One region of the Hafnia alvei genome, then DNA from elsewhere that is predicted to be linked to it. Evidence: predicted binding sites of a transcription regulator. Region 1 holds the regulator's gene; each other region holds the start of a gene.
What was found. The regulator PurR, encoded in region 1, represses purine synthesis genes. The targets are predictions, from matches to a motif close to CANGCAAACGTTTGCNTG.
Positions count from the first base shown of each region.

Region 1 (5,991 bases):
GCTGCGTAACTTGGGAAGATCATACCCGTTCGCCGGCGATTGACTGGTTGCTTGATTATTTAGGTGATACTGAAACGATGAATCAAGAGTGGCTGAGCCCTGAATAGGATTAGAGCATGATGATTTGGCCATGTGGCGGAACATCGTCTTCGTCGTGTGTCACTAGCAGGGTGGCAATATTCGCCTGACGTAATTCGCTAAAGACCCACTGGCGAAACTGTTGTCGCAGCGCTTTATCAAGCTTGGAAAAAGGCTCATCCAAAGCCACCACGCGAGGGCGAGAAAGCAGGGTGCGTAACAAACTGATTCTGGCGCGCTGGCCGCCAGATAATTCATCAGGATAGCGAGATGAAAATTCGTTCATGCCAATTTTCCCCAATGCCAGTGCGACCTGCCGATGCTGTTCTTCTCTGCTGGTGTTATCTGGTAATGCGAAGAGCAAGTTTTGCTCAACGTTAAGGTGGGGAAACAGCAAATCATCTTGGAATAACAGCCCTATCTTTCGCTGATAGGCAGGAAGCTCAGTCACCTCGCGATTATCAATCAGCACTTTTCCCTGCGTTGAGAGTGGGGCGTGAGCGTGTCCAGAAATGGCCATCAATAAGCTCGATTTCCCGCAGCCGCTTGGCCCCATCAGCGTGAGTATTTGGCCGCCTTCTACGTGGGTATTCAACGCTGAAGTTAGCGGTGTGCCATGCAGGAAAAGCTGAAATTGCTCGAGCGCTAAAACCGTCACAGTTTTTTATTCCTTGTTAATATGAATGGCAGAAATAGCGCGATACCGTAAACCAAAAGCGGAATGAACGTTTGCCACAGGGCCGCAACGGCAGCCATTCGACGATCGATACCGGATGCATAGGCAACGGTTTCAGTTGCCAATGTGGGGAAGCGCCCAGCGCCTAAGCCCAGCGTGGGTAAATATAATCCCATGCTAACCGCGAAACCTAGCGCAACGGAAAGCGTTAGTGGTTTGCTCAATAAACGGATCTTGATGCGCCAGAAACAGGTCCAAGGCGCTTTGCCAAGAGATTGTGCGGTGTAGAGCAGTCGTGAATCGAAAGCCTGCCACGCGCCGCTGAGGCTAAGAAAATAGTACGGAACGATAAACACCATATGGGCAAAGACAACGCTGGGCAGCAGGCCAATAACATCCAGCCAAGCGGCCATATGCTGTAAGCCGAAGATTAGGCTGATTTGTGGTATCAACAGTGGGGCGAGCAGAAGCCAAAAGTTCGTTTTGCTACGCGTATAAAATTGCCACTCCAAAAAACCAACGCACAGCACCAAGCTTAACAGGTTCGCCATCCCCGCAATGAGCAGGCTATTCATAATCGGCGCACTGAGCTGATGAATGCTGGTAAGCCAATAATCATCGGTCCACTGTAGCGGGAAAGAAGAAGAGAAAGGCCAACGCCACGCAATAGACCAAACGAAGAGTACCGCGTAAGCACCTAGCGTTAACAGCACGCCAATTGTCCAGAGCGGAGCAAGCGGCATACGCCATGTGTTGCGCCTTTGCCCATAAGCGTTGCGACAATATTTCAACCAGAGTTTTTCACCGCATCCCCATGCGCCAAAGCTGGCTAATGTCATCGCAATAAGCAACAGCGTGCCAGCGGCGGCCAAAGACTGGTGCCCCATCGAGGGTTCGCTTATCCATTGCCAAACTAACAACGCCAAGGTGGTTGGCTGCTGTGGCCCCAATAGAATCGCAATATCCACGGCGGATAGCCCAAAGGCGAGCACGCAAAACAGCGGCAGGCGCAGGGCCACCAGTATTTGCGGCACTAATAGCAACCACCAGACTTTTTCACTGTGGTAACCCAATGCGTTACCAGCCTGCATTTGACGGGCCACATCAATTCGCCCCGCGATGTTAAACGCCAGCAAAAATAAAAAGGGTGTCTCTTTGATCACCAGTAAAAGAATTAAGGACAGGGCATAAGGGTCATTGACGATCGTCCAATCAGGCGGGCGCACAAAACCCGTAAATGTTGGGGATATAAGCCTGAGTAGCCAACCTGAAGGAGATAACAGCAGTATGAGTCCGGTCGCCAGTGCAATATGCGGCATGGCTAAAATCGCGCTCGAAACAGCGCGAGCGGCCCCGCTGGCGCGCTGTATAACTTGCCCGCAAAGCGCTAATGCCAACCAAAGTGATATTAAGGTAGCGGCGATTGCGCTCCATAAACTCAGGCCAACCGAGCGCATCAAACCTGGCCATTGGAGTAAAAGCGTCCACGGCTGGATGAAGTTATTGAAAGAGGAAATGTCAGACAGCGGCTGAGTCAGTGCCAGCAGCGCTGCCAATATTGGCAACGCTCCGGCAAAGAACAGCACAACGGGGAACAGCGCTAAAAGAAAAGGGCTGCTCTTCATCACTTAGCGGCGATAGTCCAGATATGGGCCATCGGCAACGGAGCGACGCTCCACGAGTTTTGGATGAACTTCGATCGTTTGAGAATCTTCACGTTTGCTCACGATACGGTCGAGCAGCATATCAAAGGCCATAGAGCCCAAACGCTCTTTCGGCTGGTGGATGGTGGTCAACGCTGGTGAGAAGTAGCGAGCGTTGCGCACGTTATCATAACCGATCACCGATATATCCTGCGGTACACGTAAGCCCATCTCATCGGCGGCGCAGATTGCGCCCATCGCCATGATATCTCCGCCCACGAAGACCGCCGTTGGGCGATTTTTTTGCGATAGGATCTGGTGCATGGCTTTGTAACCGGATTCTGGCTCGAAGTCGCCTTCTACCATCCACTCATCGCGTGCGGAAATATTGGCTTCCTGCAGGGCTTTCAAGAAGCCGCGCAGACGACCTCCGCCGGTGTTACGGGAAAGCTGACCGGTAATCGCCCCAATATCGCGGTGACCGCGTTCAATTAAATAGCGACCGGCTAAATAGCCACCTTCGAACGCATTATCTTGAATGGCGTCGGTAAAATCACTGCGCTGTGTGCCCCAGTCCATCACTACCATTGGAATATTGCGGTAGTCCTCAAGGGTTTGCAGCAGGTTTTCTGGATATTCAGAGCACATCACTAACAGCCCATCGACGCGCTTTTGCGCCAGCATTGCCAAATAAGCTTTTTGCTTTTCAGGGTTATTGTGAGAGTTACATAAAATAAGCGTATAGCCTTGGCTGTAACAGGCGTTTTCAACGGCCTCAATCACCTCAGCAAAATAGGGCGCTTCGCTGGAGGTTGCCAGCAAACCGATCGATTTAGTGTGGTTCACTTTCAGGCTACGGGCGACGGCGCTGGGGGAGTAGTGCAATTCTTTAATGGCTTCCCAAACCGCGGTCTTGGTCTCTTCTGCGACAAAACGCGTCTTATTAATAACGTGAGACACTGTCGTGGTTGAAACGCCCGCGCGTTTTGCCACATCTTTAATCGTTGCCATGAAACAGATGACTCCTAAGCTAATGTCACAATGACATAGCTATTGCGTTAATCGTTTGCTTACGTACATCAAAATATACTGATTACAATCGCATCAAAGAGAGGAATATGCGGATTTATCAAGCGCCAGCCTATTCTTTTACGTTATGAAAGCTGATACGTAGCAGTAAACCGTAAATTTTGGCCTATAAAATGCAAAAGGGGAAGTCAAAATTGTGGGTTAACAGAAAGAATAATCGAAAGTTTTACTGCGTGCGATCCCATTTAAGGTATGTGAAAATGATTTCACACACTTTCTGCAAGTGTTTATGTATAATCAAAATTGATCTGATAACGAAATGCGGGAGAAGAAGAAATGGAAACCGACCTGAAATATTCTCTAATGACAACGGTCGCGGCGCTGGCTGTGATTGTTATCTTTAGTTTTGTTGCCGCGCTACATTGATTTATCGCTAAGTTTTCTATCGATAGCTATTAACATGGCTAAAACAAAAGGCGGTCAATTGACCGCCTTTTTCATGTGCGTAACTTAGCAAACTTATGCCAGATTTTTCGCCACGAATTCCCAGTTTACCAGAGCCCAGAAGTTCTCCAGATATTTAGGACGCGCATTGCGATAGTCGATGTAGTAGGCGTGCTCCCAAACGTCCACGGTCAGCAGAGGCTTATCACCGCTGGTCAGTGGTGTTGCTGCGTTTGAGGTGTTCACAATTGCCAAAGAACCATCGGCTTTTTTAACCAGCCAAGTCCAACCAGAACCGAAGTTGCCGATCGCGGATTTAGTCAGTTCTTCTTTGAAAGCGTCGAATGAACCAAATGCTTTGTTAATGGCTTCGGCTACTGCGCCAGTTGGTGCGTTGCCACCTTTTGGTGACAGGCAATGCCAGTAGAAGGTGTGGTTCCAAACCTGAGCGGCGTTGTTGAAGATCCCGCCGGTAGAGGTCTTGATGATCTCTTCCAGTGATTTACCTTCAAATTCAGTGCCTTTAACCAGATTGTTCAGGTTAACCACGTAGGTGTTGTGATGCTTACCGTAATGGTATTCCAAGGTTTCTGCGGAGATGTGCGGTTCGAGTGCGTTTTTTTCGTATGGTAATGCAGGTAATTCAAAAGACATTGCTCTCTCCTATTATTGCTCTATTTTGCAATGAAACAGTTACACGGAAGTGTTTTATGTTTCATGCATCACACCAACGTTAATGTCAGTGAGCGGGTTTTTAAAATTGAAACGATCTTGTTGTGCTCTTGTTATGGGGATCGATTTTAGCAAGTTTTGAATCTAATAACAGGCAAAATTTTTGTTTTTGGTTATCAATTGATGATTTGTACACCATTCGTTCAAAACGGCGACGGTACGAAAATGAGGGGAAGGGGATAATACAAAGACAGGGTAAATCTAAATGATAGGGATTATCACAAAATACGATTAATCCCTACCATAAATCTGTTTAACAATGACCTTCTGCTATTAACGAATCGTTTTTGGCGTCATTACGCGGCGGGCGCCAACGTAGTGTCCTTGCCAATAATCATTATCTAAATAGCTGATCCGAATTTGTTCGCCGGTGCGAGGTGACTGTATAAATTTACCTTCGCCCATATAAACACCTACATGATCGGCGGCGCCACGATTATTAATACGGAAGAAGACCAAGTCGCCTTTTTGTAGCTCTGTTTTTTTCACCGGAGCCGCATCGCGCAGATGATACATTTCATTGGCGGTACGCGGGATCTTGATGCTCAGTAAATCCTGATAGGCGTAATAGACTAAACCGCTGCAGTCGAAGCCCGTGCTTGGTGAAGCTCCACCCCAGCGATACGGTTTGCCTACCTGATTCATCAGCTTATTCATGGCCGTCTGCTTGGCATGCTGGTAGCGTTTTTTATGCTGAGGGCTCAAACGGATCGGTTTACCATCAACGATTTCAATATTGTTTTGATTCAGCTTGGCTAATTCGCCTTTGCTGTTTCTGCCATGGCTATTCAATTCACCGCGCTGGCGACCATAGGTTTTTTTATTACTAACGCGAGCTAGCCTAGCCGTGGAATGAGTGTCGCTTTTCTTGACGCTGGATTTTGCCTTCGGTTTAGAAATAGAGGCTAATACTGCTTTATCTATTTTTTTGCTATTGGCTTTATTGCGCGCAACGGCTCTATTTTTGGCGAACTTGGTGGCGAGAGCGGTAGGCTGAACGTCTGCTGTTTTTTTAGTCGCCTTGCTTTTTTGCTCTACCGATTTTTTATTTTTTGCCGTTGTTGTAGGTGCCGCAGTTTTTTCTTTTTTGCTGGTGGCCGGCTTTCGTTTTTTACGATCGGCAGTTTCGCTACTTGTCGCATGCGACTTTCGCTGATCGGCAACGACTTTATGCCCCGGAGAGGCATTCGCTGCATTAGCAAATAGCTGTGTAAACAGCAGAACAAAGAGCGCGATATATAGACGCATCGATAGGTTCCAGACTTTGTCCCAAGCAAAAAACATGGCAAACAGTATTAAATAAACCGCCGCAACAAAACAGCATTCATTTCTGCTATTTATATTCTCTTTGTGACCAAATGTTACGGTGATTGAATCAGATACTGTTTT
Region 1 covers NZ_OZ061315.1:2,506,733-2,512,723, reverse strand. The annotation lists gene punR (DNA-binding transcriptional activator PunR) at 1-107, shown strand, start outside; gene AB3Y96_RS12035 (ATP-binding cassette domain-containing protein) at 110-736, opposite strand; gene AB3Y96_RS12030 (ABC transporter permease) at 733-2,379, opposite strand; gene purR (HTH-type transcriptional repressor PurR) at 2,383-3,408, opposite strand; gene AB3Y96_RS12020 (YnhF family membrane protein) at 3,763-3,852, shown strand; gene sodB (superoxide dismutase [Fe]) at 3,946-4,524, opposite strand; gene AB3Y96_RS12010 (NlpC/P60 family protein) at 4,876-5,850, opposite strand.

Region 2 (5,991 bases), 1.5 Mb from region 1:
TAAGTGAATGCGAACCCACCCACGGTTGCAACAAATCCAAACGTTAGCTGAACTAATTCATTGCCTAAAAATGGAAAGCTTTTGATGGTAGAGGGACTAGTAATTGAACTTCCGACGCCTAATAACAAACCCATAAAGGCCAATAACGAAACGGGAAACATAAAAGTCTTTCCTAGACTTTGAAAAAATTCCCATAACCTTGACTTAAAAGATTTTGTGTCCGACATGTGGGCACTCCCAATAAACAGGTAATGATAATAAACCGCCATTATTAAAAACGAATGGTGATAATGTTTTATCTGTGAACTAGGAGATATTTAATAAATATGATGATCCCCTAATAGCCTTAATGGGCTGTGAGGAATTAAAACAAAGCGGGTGTTTATAGAATGCACTGAGGATCACAGTTTTATTTTGCATCGATTTCACGCCATTTAGCTTTCGATTCATAACCAATCAAAAGCAAAGTGAAATTTAAATGCGTTGTTTTTATCTATAAAGCAAGGAAGGGATGACAGAATAACGAAAGTGGGTATAAACAGGATTCAGGTCACCGCTTTTATTATGCGAAGTGACCTACATCACAGAACTCACTATTTAGGCCTACGAGTCATGTTTCACGTTACGCTTTTTAGGCAGTGTTGCGATGGATGTCACGGTGCTTTCGACCCACCCGTCTTGCACTCGGGTTTTTAACAGATCGCCATGAGTCACCTGCTTAATGCTTTTCAGCACGCCGCCGCTTGGTGGCTGCGTCACGCTAAATCCGCGCGCTAGCGTTGCAAGTGGGCTAACGCCTTCTAACTGCGAACAGAGTGCGCCAAAGCGTTCACGATTGCCGCTAAGCTGGCGTTGGACGAGTAATTCCAGCCGGTTGTGAAGCTGCTCGATGCGCTGTTGATGGCGCTGGATGCGTACAGAAGGCTGCTGTTGATTTAGGCGCTGATTGGCACGTTCTTGCTGGCGCTCCGCCAGGCGCAGGCGCGTTTGCACCGCTTCGTCCAAACGGCGGCGTAGCTTAATCAGCAATGTGTGCTGGCGTGCCAGACGTAGCTGTGGATGCTGCTGCTGTAAACGATGATTCAAGCGAGTGAAGCGCTGCTGATGCCGAGCAAGATAATAATCCATCGCCATTTCCATGCGCTGCTGCTGTGAAAGCATTTGGCGCATGAGCTCGGTTTGATTGCGGCTGACTAATTCTGCGGCCGCGGACGGCGTTGGCGCTCGCAGATCGCCAACGAAATCAGCGATAGTGACATCGGTTTCATGGCCAACGGCGCTTACGATAGGGATTAGGCTGGCAAAAATAGCCTGCGCCACGCGCTCATCATTAAAGCTCCATAAATCCTCAAGCGAGCCACCGCCACGACCGACAATCAGCACATCACACTCTTTACGCTGGTTGGCTAATTCAATGGCGCGCACAATTTGCATTGGTGCATCTGCGCCTTGAACGGCGGTCGGGTAAATGACGACTGGCAGAGACGGATCGCGTCGTTTTAATACGTTAAGGATATCGTGCAGCGCGGCACCGCTTGATGAAGTCACAACGCCCACGCAGTGGGCTGGCGACGGTAATGGTTTCTTGTGGGCAGGATCGAACAGACCCTCTTCCTGTAAGCGTTGCTTCAACTGCTCAAATTGCTGTTGCAGCAAACCATCACCGGCGGGCTGCATACTTTCAGCAATCAGTTGGTAATCCCCACGCGGCTCGTACAGCGTGATGGTGGCACGCATCAAAATCTGCTGACCGTTTTGCGGGCGGAAAGTGACCCGGCGGTTGCTATTGCGGAACATCGCGCAGCGAACCTGAGCACGATCGTCTTTCAGCGTGAAGTACCAATGGCCCGATGAAGGCTGAGATAAATTGGAGATTTCGCCTGATAACCAGATCTGCCCCATTTCCATTTCTAACAGCTGACGGACGGTCTGATTTAACCGGCTAACGGTAAAAATTGGTGGGGAAGATAGCAGCGACATGTGACGTAGATCAAACTCTAAATCAAGGTGTTAATCAGTCGATACTACATGCTTGAATGACCTTCGCAAGACTTTTTTATAAAAAGTACTGGAGGCAACCGTTTTCGGCCTGTATAATGCCGCGGCAATATTAAATCTATTTGATTTACCACTCTGGTGAGATATTGCCCATGCTACGTATCGTAAAAGAAGCCCTAACGTTTGATGACGTTCTCTTAGTTCCAGCCCATTCTACCGTTCTGCCAAACACTGCCGATCTTAGCACTCAGCTGACTTCATCCATTCGTATGAATATCCCAATGCTGTCTGCGGCAATGGACACCGTTACCGAGGCGCGCCTCGCGATTGCCTTGGCACAGGAAGGCGGTATTGGTTTCATCCACAAAAACATGTCTATTGAGCGTCAGGCTGAAGAAGTTCGCCGCGTCAAAAAACATGAAAGCGGCGTGGTAAAAGATCCTCAAACGGTGACGCCAACCACCACTCTGCGCGAAGTGAAAGAGCTGACCGAGCGTAATGGTTTTGCGGGTTATCCAGTCGTTACTGACGATCTGGAACTGGTTGGTATCATCACAGGTCGTGACGTGCGCTTTGTTACCGATTTAGAACAGCCTGTTACTGCGGTAATGACGCCGAAAGAGCGTTTGGTTACCGTGAAAGAAGGTGAGGCTCGCGAAGTTGTTCTGCAGCGCATGCACGAAAAACGTGTGGAAAAAGCGTTGGTTGTCGATGAAAACTTCCACCTGTGCGGCATGATCACCGTTAAAGATTTCCAGAAAGCAGAGCGCAAACCTAACGCTTGTAAAGATGAGCATGGCCGTCTGCGCGTAGGTGCTGCGGTTGGTGCTGGTGCAGGCAACGAAGAGCGCATTGCAGCGCTGGTTGAAGCCGGCGTTGACGTACTGCTGATTGACTCTTCCCACGGCCATTCTGAAGGCGTGTTACAGCGTATTCGCGAAACTCGCGCTAAATTCCCTGACCTGCAAATTATCGGCGGCAACGTGGCTACGGCTGCGGGCGCTAGAGCATTGGCTGAAGCCGGTGTGAACGCGGTTAAAGTGGGTATCGGCCCTGGTTCTATTTGTACTACACGTATTGTTACCGGCGTTGGTGTTCCACAGATCACCGCCGTTTCCGACGCCGTTGAAGCGCTGGAAGGTACCGGTATTCCTGTTATCGCCGATGGCGGTATCCGTTTCTCCGGTGATATCGCGAAAGCACTGGCCGCTGGCGCAAGCTGCGTCATGGTGGGGGGGATGCTGGCAGGTACCGAAGAATCCCCTGGTGAGATCGAACTGTACCAAGGTCGTTCATTCAAATCATATCGCGGTATGGGTTCACTGGGCGCGATGTCTAAAGGTTCTTCTGACCGTTACTTCCAGAGCGATAACGCTGCCGACAAACTGGTTCCTGAAGGTATCGAAGGCCGCGTAGCTTACAAAGGTCACCTGAAAGCGATTATCCATCAGCAAATGGGCGGTCTACGCTCATGCATGGGTTTGACAGGCTGTGCAACCATTGATGAACTGCGTACCAAAGCTGAATTTGTTCGCATCAGCGGAGCAGGGATTCAAGAAAGCCACGTTCACGATGTGACCATCACCAAAGAGTCACCGAACTACCGCATGGGTTCGTAATATCTCTACAGGCGGCGAGGGCGCAAAGCTGTTTCTCGCCGCTCAATATTCAGTGACCTATTTTCGTTTTTTTTGGCTATTTATTTTTCTAAACAAGGCCTGACATGACTCAAAATATTCATAAGCATCGCATTCTGATTCTGGATTTCGGCTCCCAATACACTCAGCTTCTGGCACGCCGCGTACGTGAGATCGGCGTATATTGCGAGCTGTGGGCATGGGATGTTACCGAAGAGCAGATCCGTGAATTCAACCCAAGCGGTATTATTCTGTCCGGTGGCCCTGAAAGTACGACTGAAAACAACAGCCCACGTGCGCCAGAATATGTCTTTACTGCCGGTGTGCCTGTATTCGGCGTATGTTACGGCATGCAGACCATGGCGATGCAGCTGGGTGGCCATGTAGAAAGCTCAAACGAACGCGAATTTGGCTATGCGCAGGTTGAAGTGACCGCGCACAGCAAAATGTTTGACGATATCAAAGACTCTCTGACTAAAGACGGCACTCCAGTGCTGGACGTTTGGATGAGCCATGGCGATAAAGTTACCGCTATTCCTTCCGATTTTGTCACCGTTGCCAGCACTGAAACCTGTCCTTACGCCATTATGGCGAATGACGAAAAACGCTTCTACGGCGTTCAGTTCCATCCTGAAGTGACTCATACTCATCAGGGCCAGCGCATGCTGGAGCGTTTCATTCTGGATATCTGTGGCTGTGAAGCGCTGTGGACGCCAGCAACGATCATCGAAGATGCGGTGGTACGTCTGCGTGAACAAGTGGGCGAGGATGAAGTGATCCTAGGCCTGTCTGGCGGCGTTGACTCTTCTGTGACCGCGCTGCTGTTGCATCGTGCCATCGGTAAACGTTTGACCTGTGTATTCGTTGATAATGGTCTGCTGCGCTTGAACGAAGGTGAGCAGGTTATGGATATGTTCGGCGATAAGTTCGGCTTGAATATCATCCACGTTAAGGCAGAAGAGCGCTTCCTGAGCGCGCTGTCTGGCATCAGCGATCCTGAAGCTAAACGTAAAACCATTGGCCGCGTATTTGTTGAAGTTTTTGATGAAGAAGCGTGTAAACAGCCAGGCGTTAAGTGGTTGGCACAGGGTACTATCTACCCAGACGTGATCGAATCTGCAGCGTCAGCAACGGGCAAAGCGCACGTGATTAAGTCTCACCATAACGTGGGCGGCCTGCCAAAAGAGATGAAGCTGGGTCTGGTTGAACCGCTGAAAGAGCTCTTTAAAGATGAAGTGCGCAAGATCGGTTTGGAACTGGGCCTGCCATACGACATGCTGTATCGCCATCCGTTCCCTGGTCCTGGTTTAGGCGTACGTGTGCTGGGCGAAGTGAAGAAAGAGTACTGCGATCTACTGCGTCGTGCGGATGCTATCTTCATCGAAGAACTGCACAAAGCGGACCTGTACAACAAAGTGAGTCAGGCATTCACCGTGTTCCTGCCGGTTCGTTCCGTTGGCGTGATGGGTGATGGCCGTAAATACGACTGGGTTGTCTCTCTGCGTGCGGTAGAAACTATCGACTTCATGACTGCGCATTGGGCACATCTGCCATACGATTTCCTTGGCCGCGTGTCTAACCGCATTATCAATGAAGTCAACGGCATTTCCCGCGTGGTGTATGACATTTCCGGCAAACCACCGGCTACCATTGAGTGGGAATAATCGTTTAAGGATTATTTTTCGCTAATGGGTAAACACTAAACCTCGCTACGGCGGGGTTTTTTTATGTCTAATTATCTGAGTTTTTACCAAGTTGTGGATGGCGGTCTATGCTTAATGTTGTGTCTCATCAAGATGATGGGAATTCATTAACACAATTTAAGGAGAGTGAGATGGGATTTTGGCGAATTGTTTTCACCATTATATTGCCACCGCTAGGGGTGTTGTTAGACAAAGGGGTTGGTGGTGCTTTTCTGCTAAATATTATCTTAACGCTGCTAGGGTATATTCCGGGGCTTATCCATGCGTTCTGGATCCAAACACGTGATTAAAATGAACGATATTTAGTGAAAACCGTACGCCGCACCGCGGCGTACGTGGGATAAAACCTACTTCTTCATCTTCACAAAACAACGACGCGCAGCGTCGATGGTCTTCTGAATATCTTCCTGAGAATGCGCCAGCGACATAAAGCCCGCTTCAAACGCTGAAGGAGCGAAGTACACGCCTTCTTGCAGCATCAAATGGAAGAACTGTTTGAAACGTTCCACGTCGCAGCGCGTCACATCCTGGTAGCAGGTAACGGTTTCCTGATCGGTGAAGAAGATCCCGAACATGCCGCCCACGTGATTCACTACCAGTGGAATACCTTCTTTCTGCGCAGCATCTAACAGGCCGGAAGCGAGGTTGTCGGT
Region 2 covers NZ_OZ061315.1:1,004,760-1,010,750, forward strand. The annotation lists gene malX (maltose/glucose-specific PTS transporter subunit IIBC) at 1-227, opposite strand, end outside; gene xseA (exodeoxyribonuclease VII large subunit) at 604-1,980, opposite strand; gene guaB (IMP dehydrogenase) at 2,151-3,617, shown strand; gene guaA (glutamine-hydrolyzing GMP synthase) at 3,722-5,299, shown strand; gene AB3Y96_RS04745 (YqaE/Pmp3 family membrane protein) at 5,470-5,628, shown strand; gene hemL (glutamate-1-semialdehyde 2,1-aminomutase) at 5,686-5,991, opposite strand, start outside.
Region 2: a site for PurR is predicted at 2,072-2,089, ahead of guaB (IMP dehydrogenase). Genes of this name have one in related genera too.

Region 3 (5,991 bases), 2.2 Mb from region 1:
TTCCAGATTGTTAAAGAGCAATATCTTAAACACGACTTAATAAAGTCATCTTTAAGATATTCAGGTGATAATGTCTTTCACTCATTATCGGAATGGCGTCCCCAAGGGGATTCGAACCCCTGTTACAGCCGTGAAAGGGCAGTGTCCTAGGCCTCTAGACGATGGGGACACGAAAATACCGACAAAGCTTGCGCTTTCTCGTTTCGTATCAGCATGAGTCTTAAAACTCACAACATCAACAGGTGCTCTTGCTCATTAATTTCATCAGACAATCTGTGTGGACACTGCACTTAACGCTATCTTTAGGTAAGGAGGTGATCCAACCGCAGGTTCCCCTACGGTTACCTTGTTACGACTTCACCCCAGTCATGAATCACAAAGTGGTAAGCGCCCTCCCGAAGGTTAAGCTACCTACTTCTTTTGCAACCCACTCCCATGGTGTGACGGGCGGTGTGTACAAGGCCCGGGAACGTATTCACCGTAGCATTCTGATCTACGATTACTAGCGATTCCGACTTCATGGAGTCGAGTTGCAGACTCCAATCCGGACTACGACATACTTTATGAGGTCCGCTTGCTCTCGCGAGTTCGCTTCTCTTTGTATATGCCATTGTAGCACGTGTGTAGCCCTACTCGTAAGGGCCATGATGACTTGACGTCATCCCCACCTTCCTCCGGTTTATCACCGGCAGTCTCCTTTGAGTTCCCACCATTACGTGCTGGCAACAAAGGATAAGGGTTGCGCTCGTTGCGGGACTTAACCCAACATTTCACAACACGAGCTGACGACAGCCATGCAGCACCTGTCTCAGAGTTCCCGAAGGCACCAAAGCATCTCTGCTAAGTTCTCTGGATGTCAAGAGTAGGTAAGGTTCTTCGCGTTGCATCGAATTAAACCACATGCTCCACCGCTTGTGCGGGCCCCCGTCAATTCATTTGAGTTTTAACCTTGCGGCCGTACTCCCCAGGCGGTCGACTTAACGCGTTAGCTCCGGAAGCCACGCCTCAAGGGCACAACCTCCAAGTCGACATCGTTTACAGCGTGGACTACCAGGGTATCTAATCCTGTTTGCTCCCCACGCTTTCGCACCTGAGCGTCAGTCTTTGTCCAGGGGGCCGCCTTCGCCACCGGTATTCCTCCAGATCTCTACGCATTTCACCGCTACACCTGGAATTCTACCCCCCTCTACAAGACTCTAGCTGACCAGTTTCAAATGCAGTTCCCAAGTTAAGCTCGGGGATTTCACATCTGACTTAATCAACCGCCTGCGTGCGCTTTACGCCCAGTAATTCCGATTAACGCTTGCACCCTCCGTATTACCGCGGCTGCTGGCACGGAGTTAGCCGGTGCTTCTTCTGCGAGTAACGTCAATCACTGTGGTTATTAACCACAATGCCTTCCTCCTCGCTGAAAGTACTTTACAACCCGAAGGCCTTCTTCATACACGCGGCATGGCTGCATCAGGCTTGCGCCCATTGTGCAATATTCCCCACTGCTGCCTCCCGTAGGAGTCTGGACCGTGTCTCAGTTCCAGTGTGGCTGGTCATCCTCTCAGACCAGCTAGAGATCGTCGCCTAGGTGAGCCATTACCCCACCTACTAGCTAATCCCATCTGGGCACATCTGATGGCGTGAGGCCCGAAGGTCCCCCACTTTGGTCCGAAGACATCATGCGGTATTAGCTACCGTTTCCAGTAGTTATCCCCCTCCATCAGGCAGTTTCCCAGACATTACTCACCCGTCCGCCGCTCGTCACCCAGAGAGCAAGCTCTCTTGTGCTACCGCTCGACTTGCATGTGTTAGGCCTGCCGCCAGCGTTCAATCTGAGCCATGATCAAACTCTTCAATTAAAAGCTTGATTTGCTTAAACAAGTTAAGCGATGCTCGAAAATTAACTTTCGTAATAATTCACTAAATGAATTACTGCTTGGTCACTCTTCAAGACTTTAATATTTTATCGTCCGAGGACGTTAGATATTGTCTTGTGAGTGCCCACACAGATTGTCTGATAAATTGTTAAAGAGCAGTGAGTTAGGAGACTAAGCTTGCTAACTCGAGGTGGCGTATAATACGCTTTCCTCTTTCAGAGTCAACCCTAAATTTCAGGATTTTTTCTCTTGCGATTTCTTATCGAAACCGCCGATACGGTGTGAAGTGATTCACATGTTCCGTGTCGATGGAGGCGCATTATAGGGAGTTCTCGCGGGCTGACAACCCTTAATTTCCATTAAATTGATCGTTTGCTGCATTCCACAGCAAAACCCCGCTTTATACCCATTTGTTCACAAGTTTATCCACAGAACGATATTGGTGACAAATTTGACGAGCATCACGCAAACGTTTTCGTTACAATCTGGATGCGTTAAAATCTTTCGACCTCTTCCAACGAAGGGGCGTTATTTGAATAAAACAGGCATGCCGTATTCACATAACGCTCTTTATATTGCGATTCCATAGCCGAGGGATATAACTACCATGCATTCCAGTTCACAAAACACGAGCTCAGCTTCCGCTAACCGTCCGATTCGCCGTGCGCTGCTCAGCGTATCTGATAAAGCCGGTATTGTTGAGTTTGCTCAAGCGCTCAGTTCTCGTGGCGTTGAGCTGCTTTCAACTGGCGGTACTGCCCGCCTGTTAGCGGAAGCAGGTTTACCCGTGACCGAGGTTTCTGATTACACCGGATTCCCCGAAATGATGGATGGCCGAGTTAAGACTTTGCATCCCAAAGTACATGGCGGGATTCTTGGCCGTCGCGGCCAAGACGATGACATTATGGCTCACCACGATATTAAGCCCATCGATATGGTCGTTGTGAACCTTTATCCCTTCGCTCAGACCGTAGCTCGCCCAGATTGCTCTTTAGCCGACGCCGTTGAGAATATCGATATCGGTGGACCAACCATGGTGCGCTCGGCAGCCAAGAATCATAAAGACGTTGCGATTGTAGTTAATAATCGTGACTTCGATGCCATCATTAATGAGATGGATAGCAACGAGGGTTCTTTAACTCACGCGACGCGTTTCGATTTGGCGATTAAGGCATTCGAGCACACTGCTGCCTACGATGGCATGATCGCGAATTACTTTGGAACGATGGTTCCTCCTTATTATGGTAATACTGAAGAACCTTCTGGCCGCTTCCCTCGCACGCTGAATCTTAGCTATATAAAGAAACAAGATATGCGTTACGGAGAAAACAGCCATCAGGATGCGGCCTTCTATATAGAAGAGAATGTCACTGAAGCTTCTGTTGCTACCGCTAATCAGCTTCAAGGCAAAGCGCTCTCTTACAACAACATTGCCGATACCGATGCAGCATTAGAATGTGTGAAAGAGTTTAGTGAGCCCGCTTGTGTGATCGTGAAGCATGCTAACCCATGCGGTGTTGCCGTTGGTGGTTCTATTTTAGATGCCTACGAGCGCGCTTATAAAACCGACCCAACCTCTGCCTTTGGCGGCATCATTGCCTTTAACCGCGAACTCGACGCCGAAACTGCTCAGGCGATTATTAGTCGTCAGTTTGTCGAAGTCATTATTGCCCCACATATCAGCGAACCTGCGCTTGAGCTGCTGGCAGCCAAACAAAACGTGCGCGTCTTAGCCTGTGGTGAGTGGAATGCGCGCCAAAATGGATTGGATTTCAAACGCGTTAACGGCGGCTTACTGGTTCAGGACCGCGATTTAGGCATGGTAAAAGAATCCGACCTGCGCATAGTCACCACTCGCCAACCAACCGAACAGGAAATGCGTGATGCGTTGTTCTGCTGGAAAGTAGCCAAATTTGTGAAATCCAACGCCATCGTTTATGCCCGAGACAAAATGACCATCGGCATTGGTGCTGGCCAGATGAGCCGCGTGTACTCTGCCAAAATCGCCGGAATCAAAGCCGCTGACGAAGGATTAGAAGTCGCGGGTTCCGTAATGGCATCAGATGCCTTCTTCCCATTCCGCGACGGTATTGATGCTGCGGCATCCGTCGGCATCACCTGCGTTATTCAGCCAGGGGGTTCTATTCGTGATGATGAAGTCATCGCCGCTGCGAATGAGCACGGGATCGCCATGATCTTCACGGATATGCGTCATTTCCGTCATTAATCATTTTTCTCTTTATTAATCTCTTCTGTTTTTCGTGCGCCTGCGGGCGCACCTTTTGAGGTGAGCGCATGAATATCCTGATTATCGGTAACGGCGGCCGTGAGCACGCACTAGCATGGAAAGCGGCTCAATCGCCGCTGGCAGATAAAGTCTACGTAGCCCCAGGTAATGCGGGGACAGCACTGGAGCCAGCCCTAGAAAACGTCGATATCTCAGCAACCGATATCAACGCTCTTTTGGCATTTGCCCAGAGCCATGATATTGGCCTAACGATAGTTGGCCCTGAAGCACCGCTAGTTATTGGCGTCGTTGATGCGTTCCAAGCTGCGGGGCTGAAGATTTTCGGCCCATCACAGGCAGCAGCCCAGTTAGAAGGATCAAAAGCCTTCACTAAAGATTTCTTGGCCCGCCATCGCATTCCCACAGGCCAGTATCGTAATTTTACCGACGTTGAGCCCGCGATTAGCTATATCCGTAGCCAAGGCGCGCCAATCGTTATCAAGGCAGACGGCCTAGCCGCTGGTAAAGGCGTGATTGTTGCAATGACGCTAGAAGAAGCAGAAGCCGCGGTGCACGATATGTTGGCAGGCAACGCATTCGGCGACGCAGGCCATCGCATCGTCGTTGAAGAGTTTCTCGACGGCGAAGAAGCGAGCTTTATCGTCATGGTTGACGGAAAGAACGTGCTACCAATGGCGACCAGCCAAGATCATAAACGAGTCGGCGATGGCGATACGGGACCAAATACCGGCGGCATGGGTGCATATTCACCGGCACCGGTGGTAACCGATGAGATCCACCAGCGCGTTATGGATGAAGTCATCTGGCCAACGGTACATGGCATGGCGAAAGAGGGTAACCCATACACTGGTTTTCTTTACGCAGGCCTGATGATTTCAGCCCAAGGTGAGCCAAAAGTTATCGAATTTAACTGTCGATTTGGCGACCCTGAAACTCAGCCTATCATGCTACGTATGAAATCAGACTTAGTAGAACTTTGCCTAGCCGGTGCTGAAGGTAAATTAAACGAGAAAGAGTCACTGTGGGATGAACGTGATGCGCTAGGCGTCGTGATCGCTGCAGGAGGATATCCTGGAGATTATCGAACCGGTGATGTCATTCATGGCCTGCCGTCGGTTTCAGCAGAGGGCGAAAAAGTTTTCCATGCTGGCACCCAAATGCAGGGCAACGATGTGGTGACTCATGGCGGGCGCGTATTGTGCGTCACTGCCTTAGGACATGGAATCGAGCAAGCGCAGAAAAATGCATATCAGCTAGCAAAACAGGTCGGCTGGAAAGAGAGTTTCTATCGTCAGGATATTGGCTACCGGGCTATTGGGCGCGGTCGTTAATCACACCAAGACCGAGGATCATTAAGGTGGTTCTCGGTTTTCTTTACAGCGTATCTACCGTCGGTTCCCAACTGCAAAAATCTTCATTGGCTGCCAGCAATAACTGCCGGCCTTCCGGCGCATCAAGCCATGCAATCCCGAGAGGCTGAGACGAGCGTGCGGCGCGACTTTCTATCCAATTCAGCTGCCACGCTTCTAGCTTCAGGGATTGAGTTTCCCCTGCACAGCTAGTGAACTGACCATTCTGCCAACGGCCTTGGATGAGGTTAACTTTGCCGACTCGCAGTGCTTCTGATATCTCAACCATATGGCGGGACTGATACTGGCTACGGGCTATATCGTCAGACGTGAGTAACTGCCGCTGATTGCCAATCTGGCGCTGCATAAAGCTTATTTCGCTCTTCTCATCTAAACGAAGCTCAAGAACATTTTGCTCATTGCCCTGCACGGTTTGCCGTACTAGGTTCAATTTGCCATCCTGATAAGCGTAATAGCTGACTACTGTGCCTTTCCCTTGCAAGGGACTATAGACACTCATAATAGC
Region 3 covers NZ_OZ061315.1:305,452-311,442, reverse strand. The annotation lists tRNA gene AB3Y96_RS01460 (tRNA-Glu) at 94-169, opposite strand; rRNA gene AB3Y96_RS01455 (16S ribosomal RNA) at 308-1,850, opposite strand; gene purH (bifunctional phosphoribosylaminoimidazolecarboxamide formyltransferase/IMP cyclohydrolase) at 2,476-4,095, shown strand; gene purD (phosphoribosylamine--glycine ligase) at 4,164-5,447, shown strand; gene AB3Y96_RS01440 (DUF1481 domain-containing protein) at 5,491-5,991, opposite strand, start outside.
Region 3: a site for PurR is predicted at 2,331-2,348, ahead of purH (bifunctional phosphoribosylaminoimidazolecarboxamide formyltransferase/IMP cyclohydrolase). Genes of this name have one in related genera too.

Region 4 (5,991 bases), 1.4 Mb from region 1:
GTGAGTCCCCACTGTGGCTGGTGGCTAATTAATTCGGCATGAGCCAGTATTTTACTGCGTAATTCGCTTGCCGCCTGCATCACCGCAGGCGCGGCAACATAGCTTTGCCGAGACGCAAATGCCCCGGGATCGTAGGCCGTGATATCGGTGTCTTGGGTGGATATCACGCGAATATGTTCAAAGGGAATACCTAACGTTTCGGCGGCCATCTGGGCGAAAACGGTATCTGAACCTTGGCCGATCTCCGTGGCGCCAATTTGCAGGTTTACCGTGCCGTCTTGGTTGAGCAACATGCGGGCTCCCGCAATTTCAACGCCGACGGGATAGGTGTTAGAACCGTAGCTGAAACATGCGACGCCGATGCCGCGGCGCAGATCGCCAGTTTGATTTTGGCAGGCGGCTTTACGGGCGTTCCATTCGAACAGATCGCGCCCTTTTTCAAGGCATTCAATAAGTCCTGCGCTATAAATCTTTTTGTGGTTAACCGGATTGATATCACCGCTGCGTGCGGCATTAAGCAAACGTACATCGACGGCGTCGAGTGACAGTTTTTCTGCCGCGTCATCTAATAAGCATTCAAGCGCAAAAGCCACCTGCGGCGCGCCATAGCCACGCATGGCGCCTGCGGCAGGATAGTTTGAATAATGCGTAAGAGCAGAATAGCCGAAGGCGCTACGGGGATAGAGATAGCTGATTTTGTTGGCACCGGCGGAAGCGATGGAATGCCCGTGCGAAGCATAAGCGCCCGTGTTTGACAGCACGTCCAACTGATAGCCCGTTAATATACCGTCGTGATTAAGTCCCAATTCCGCGTCGATACTAAAGGCATGACGCGTGCGTGAAGCAAAAAAACACTCTTCACGGCTGAGTTCGACCTTCACCGGAATGCCACCCATCTTTTGGGTGAGAAAGGCGGCCATTGGTTCTTCGAGTACGTCCTGTTTATTGCCGAACCCACCGCCGATATAGGGTTTTATCACGCGTATGTTTGACCAAGGCATACCTAGTGCTTGAGCGACGGTGCGACGCACGATCTGTGAGATCTGGGTGCTGGACACAATCACAATGTGATCCGGCTGTTCCATGTAGGCGAAACAGGTCACGCCTTCCATATGGCAGTGCTGGATCACCGGCGTTTGAAAATGTGCAGAAAGCTGCAGATCGGCCGATGAAATCGCTTCTTTAGGCTGATTCGCGCTGATATCACTTTTTTTCAGCGTATTCCCTTCTGGATGAATCAGCGGGGCATCTTGTGCTAAAGCGCCCTGCGCCGTGGTTATCACCGGCAGCTCTTGATACGCCACCTCAACCAGCGCGGCGGCTCGTTCTGCGGTTAGTGCATCACGCGCGACCACAATCGCGACACCGTCGCCATAATGGCGCACATGCTGGGTGAGTAGCTGACGATCGGCAACGTCTCGCTTAGCGGGCTCCAGTGACCAAGCATGTCCCGCGGTGGGAAATCGTAATTCAGGCACGTCTTGATAAGTAAATACGGCTTCAACACCCGGCAAAGCCAGCGCCGCATAAGTATCAATGGCCGTGACGTAAGCGTGGGCGAGAGGGCTACGTACATATTTGGCGTAACGCATGCCGTGCATTTGATGATCGTCGGTGTAGCGAGCGTGGCCGGTAACCTTAGCTTCAGCGTCCACCCGCTTGAGTGGGGATCCTAACGACATAGCTTTCTCCTTAGAGGAGCTTGGGATTTTTAATTTGAATGAAGTGAATCGTCGGAATATATAAATCAGCACCAAAGCAGCAAGATGCACGCCATAAGGCGTTGAGCGGTAAGGTGATTGGTGGAAACGTGAAGGGGATCGAGCGTTTTTTCTTAGATGAATTACAGAATGTGATGGCTGAAGGTGGCATGACGGCGATGGAGAGCAGATGACTATCAAAATGGGAATCTTGGTATCAAATTGAGATCGAAGTTATCGTAATGAAATGCTTAGTCTCTTTGCGCTAACTGATTGGTTTTGCATGATTATGCGTAAGCTGATTTTTTGTTCTTAACGTGCATCGACGCGTTTTTTTAGTGCGTAAAACTGATGATAATCGGCGTTAATCGCAAATTTCTAATTACCGTGTATTTACTCTGGCAGTGAGGGAGAAGAGTCGTTAACCTGAAACTAACATTGTAAGCCTTTGGCTATCTTGCTGAGTGAAATTAGCCGAGTGAAATTAAATAATTAAGAGAGGGAAGATGTCTAATTCTCATATCCGTATTGCTATCGCCGGTGCCGGTGGCCGCATGGGAAGACAGTTAATTGCTGCGGTTGCAAATGCAGAAGGTGTGGTGCTCGGTGCTGCTTTTGAACGTGAAGGCTCTTCATTGCTAGGCGTAGATGCAGGTGAGTTAGCGGGTATTGGCCAAACAGGCGTAAAAGTCAGCTCAAGCCTACAGGATGCCGCCGCTGGCTTTGATGTTTTGGTCGACTTTACGCGCCCAGAAGGTACGTTAGCGCATTTAGCATTCTGCGTATCTCAACGCAAAAATATGGTGATTGGTACCACTGGTTTTGATGATGCGGGTAAAGCCGCGATCAACAAAGCGGCTGAATCTATTGGCATTGTGTTCGCTGCCAACTTTAGCGTTGGGGTTAACGTGATGCTCAAGCTGCTAGAGAAGGCGGCAAAAGTGATGGGGGATTATACGGATATCGAAATCATTGAAGCCCATCATCGTCATAAAGTTGATGCGCCGTCTGGCACGGCTTTAGCCATGGGAGAAACCATTGCTCAGGCGTTAGGGCGCGATCTGAAAGAGTGTGCGGTATATGCCCGCGAGGGATACACCGGAGAGCGCGACCCTAAGAGTATCGGCTTTGCCACTATTCGCGCGGGCGATATTGTCGGTGAGCACACCGCGATGTTTGCCGATGTGGGGGAGCGAATCGAGATTACTCACAAAGCATCAAGCCGCATGACGTTTGCTAGCGGCGCTGTGCGAGCTGCTGCATGGGTAGGCAATCAGCCTATTGGTCTTTACGATATGGGTGATGTTCTTTCTCTCAATGAACTCTAAGAAAAAACAGTAATCACTGGTTTTTAATTTGTTTTTTAAAATTAAAAATACAATGGATAACAATGCGTTATCCATTTTTTTTATGTTAATGTTGGCTTTGGTTGTATTTTTCCATGAGTGTCTTGTTAGTCGCCTTATTTTACTTTTTATTAACCTGAGTGGAAACTGTGATTGACCTTTGCAGAGGAAAATTGCATCATAAACCTATTGCCGCTAATTCACGACACTGGCAACCGTTTTCTATTTTCAGTTAACATCTATTTTTAGCGACTTCGTTGTAAAATCTCTCCTTAAGCCTTAAAAAATACAAAAAAATCATCTTTTCAGGTAGACAAGCATTCACCACGTCTTTAGAATGCGCGCAATTTGCCGGAAATTAGTCAAGAAGGCAGTTTTTTGCATTGATTTAGATCGAATGATCTGCATTAATATGCAAATAATGTGACTGAATATTCTTTGGAGGGTGTTTTGATTAAGTCAGCTATATTGGTTCTGGAAGACGGAACCCAGTTTCACGGTCGGTCGATTGGTGCAGATGGATCGGCGGTGGGCGAGGTGGTCTTCAATACGTCAATGACCGGTTATCAAGAAATCCTCACTGATCCTTCCTATTCCCGCCAGCTAGTCACTCTTACTTATCCCCATATCGGCAATGTCGGCACTAACGCCTCTGATGAAGAATCCTCCGCTGTTCATGCTCAAGGCCTGATAATTCGCGATTTGCCTCTGATTGCTAGTAACTACCGCAGCACCGAATGCCTCTCTGATTACCTCAAACGTCACAATGTTGTGGCTATCGCCGATATCGATACCCGCAAACTGACGCGCTTGCTGCGTGAAAAAGGTGCTCAGAATGGCTGCATCATCACCGGTAGCATTGACGGCACGCTGCCAGATGTTCAATTGGCGCTGGAAAAAGCGAAAGCGTTCCCAGGCTTAAAAGGTATGGATCTGGCAAAAGAAGTCACTACCCGCGAATCTTATGCTTGGACGCAAGGCAGTTGGACGCTGATGGATGATTTACCTGCGGCGAAAGAAGAGTCAGAGCTGCCATTCCACGTTGTTGCCTATGACTATGGCGTGAAACGCAACATCCTGCGCATGCTGGTTGATAGAGGCTGTCGCCTGACGGTGGTTCCGGCGCAAACGCCGGCAGAAGATGTGTTGAAGCTCAATCCTGATGGTATTTTCCTATCCAACGGTCCCGGTGACCCGGAGCCGTGTGATTACGCTATTCGCGCCATTAAAACCTTCTTAGACACAGACATTCCGGTCTTTGGTATCTGCTTGGGCCACCAACTTTTGGCGCTGGCCAGCGGAGCCAAAACCATCAAGATGAAGCTCGGCCATCATGGCGGCAACCATCCAGTGAAAGACCTCGATAAAGACATCGTGATGATTACTGCGCAAAACCACGGTTTTGCCGTTGATGGCGATAATCTGCCAGATACGCTGCGCGTGACGCACAAGTCCCTGTTTGACCACACGGTTCAAGGGATTCACCGCACAGATAAAGCCGCGTTTAGCTTCCAAGGCCACCCAGAAGCAAGCCCTGGGCCGCACGATGCTGCGCCGCTGTTTGACCACTTTATCGATTTGATTCAGACCCACCGCGACACAATGACAAGAACAGCCAAATAATCAGGAGCAATAAATAAAATGCCAAAACGTACTGATATAAAAAGCATCCTGATTCTGGGCGCAGGCCCGATTGTTATCGGCCAAGCATGTGAATTTGACTACTCGGGTGCGCAAGCGTGTAAAGCGCTGCGCGAAGAAGGTTACCGCGTCATTTTGGTGAACTCGAACCCCGCGACCATTATGACTGACCCAGAAATGGCCGATGCGACCTATATCGAGCCGATTCACTGGGAAGTGGTGCGCAAAATCATCGAAAAAGAGCGCCCTGATGCCGTTCTGCCTACCATGGGTGGCCAGACCGCACTGAACTGTGCGCTTGAGCTAGAGCGCGAAGGGGTGCTGGCAGAGTTTGGCGTAACCATGATTGGTGCGACCGCTGACGCCATCGATAAAGCCGAAGATCGCCGCCGTTTCGATATCGCGATGAAGAAAATTGGCCTCGACACCGCACGCTCAGGCATCGCTCACACCATGGAAGAAGCCTTAGCCGTCGCGGCTGACGTTGGTTTCCCATGTATTATTCGCCCTTCATTCACCATGGGCGGCACCGGCGGCGGTATTGCGTATAACCGTGAAGAGTTCGAAGAGATTTGCGAGCGTGGTCTGGATCTCTCCCCCACCAAAGAGCTGCTGATTGATGAGTCGCTGATTGGTTGGAAAGAGTACGAGATGGAAGTGGTGCGTGATAAAAACGACAACTGCATCATCGTTTGCTCAATTGAAAACTTCGATGCGATGGGCATTCATACCGGCGACTCCATCACCGTAGCACCGGCCCAAACGCTGACTGACAAAGAATATCAAATCATGCGTAACGCCTCGATGGCGGTGCTGCGTGAAATCGGCGTAGAAACCGGTGGTTCTAACGTGCAGTTTGCGGTGAACCCGAAAAATGGCCGCCTGATCGTCATTGAAATGAACCCGCGCGTGTCGCGCTCTTCTGCGCTGGCCTCTAAGGCCACAGGTTTCCCAATTGCGAAGGTCGCAGCCAAACTGGCGGTGGGTTACACCCTTGATGAGCTGATGAACGACATCACCGGTGGTCGTACTCCGGCTTCGTTTGAACCGTCTATCGACTACGTTGTGACCAAAATTCCTCGCTTTAACTTCGAGAAATTCGCGGGCGCGAACGACCGTCTGACCACCCAAATGAAATCTGTCGGCGAAGTAATGGCGATTGGCCGCACTCAGCAAGAATCTTTGCAGAAAGCTCTGCGTGGTTTGGAAGTAGGCGCAGCAGGCTTCGATCCTAAAGTGAGCCTCGATGACCCAGAAGCGCTGACTAAAATTCGTCGCGAGCTTAAAGATGCAGGCGCTGAGCG
Region 4 covers NZ_OZ061315.1:3,946,659-3,952,649, reverse strand. The annotation lists gene xdhA (xanthine dehydrogenase molybdenum-binding subunit XdhA) at 1-1,682, opposite strand, end outside; gene dapB (4-hydroxy-tetrahydrodipicolinate reductase) at 2,207-3,028, shown strand; gene carA (glutamine-hydrolyzing carbamoyl-phosphate synthase small subunit) at 3,497-4,669, shown strand; gene carB (carbamoyl-phosphate synthase large subunit) at 4,688-5,991, shown strand, end outside.
Region 4: a site for PurR is predicted at 3,255-3,272, ahead of carA (glutamine-hydrolyzing carbamoyl-phosphate synthase small subunit). Genes of this name have one in related genera too.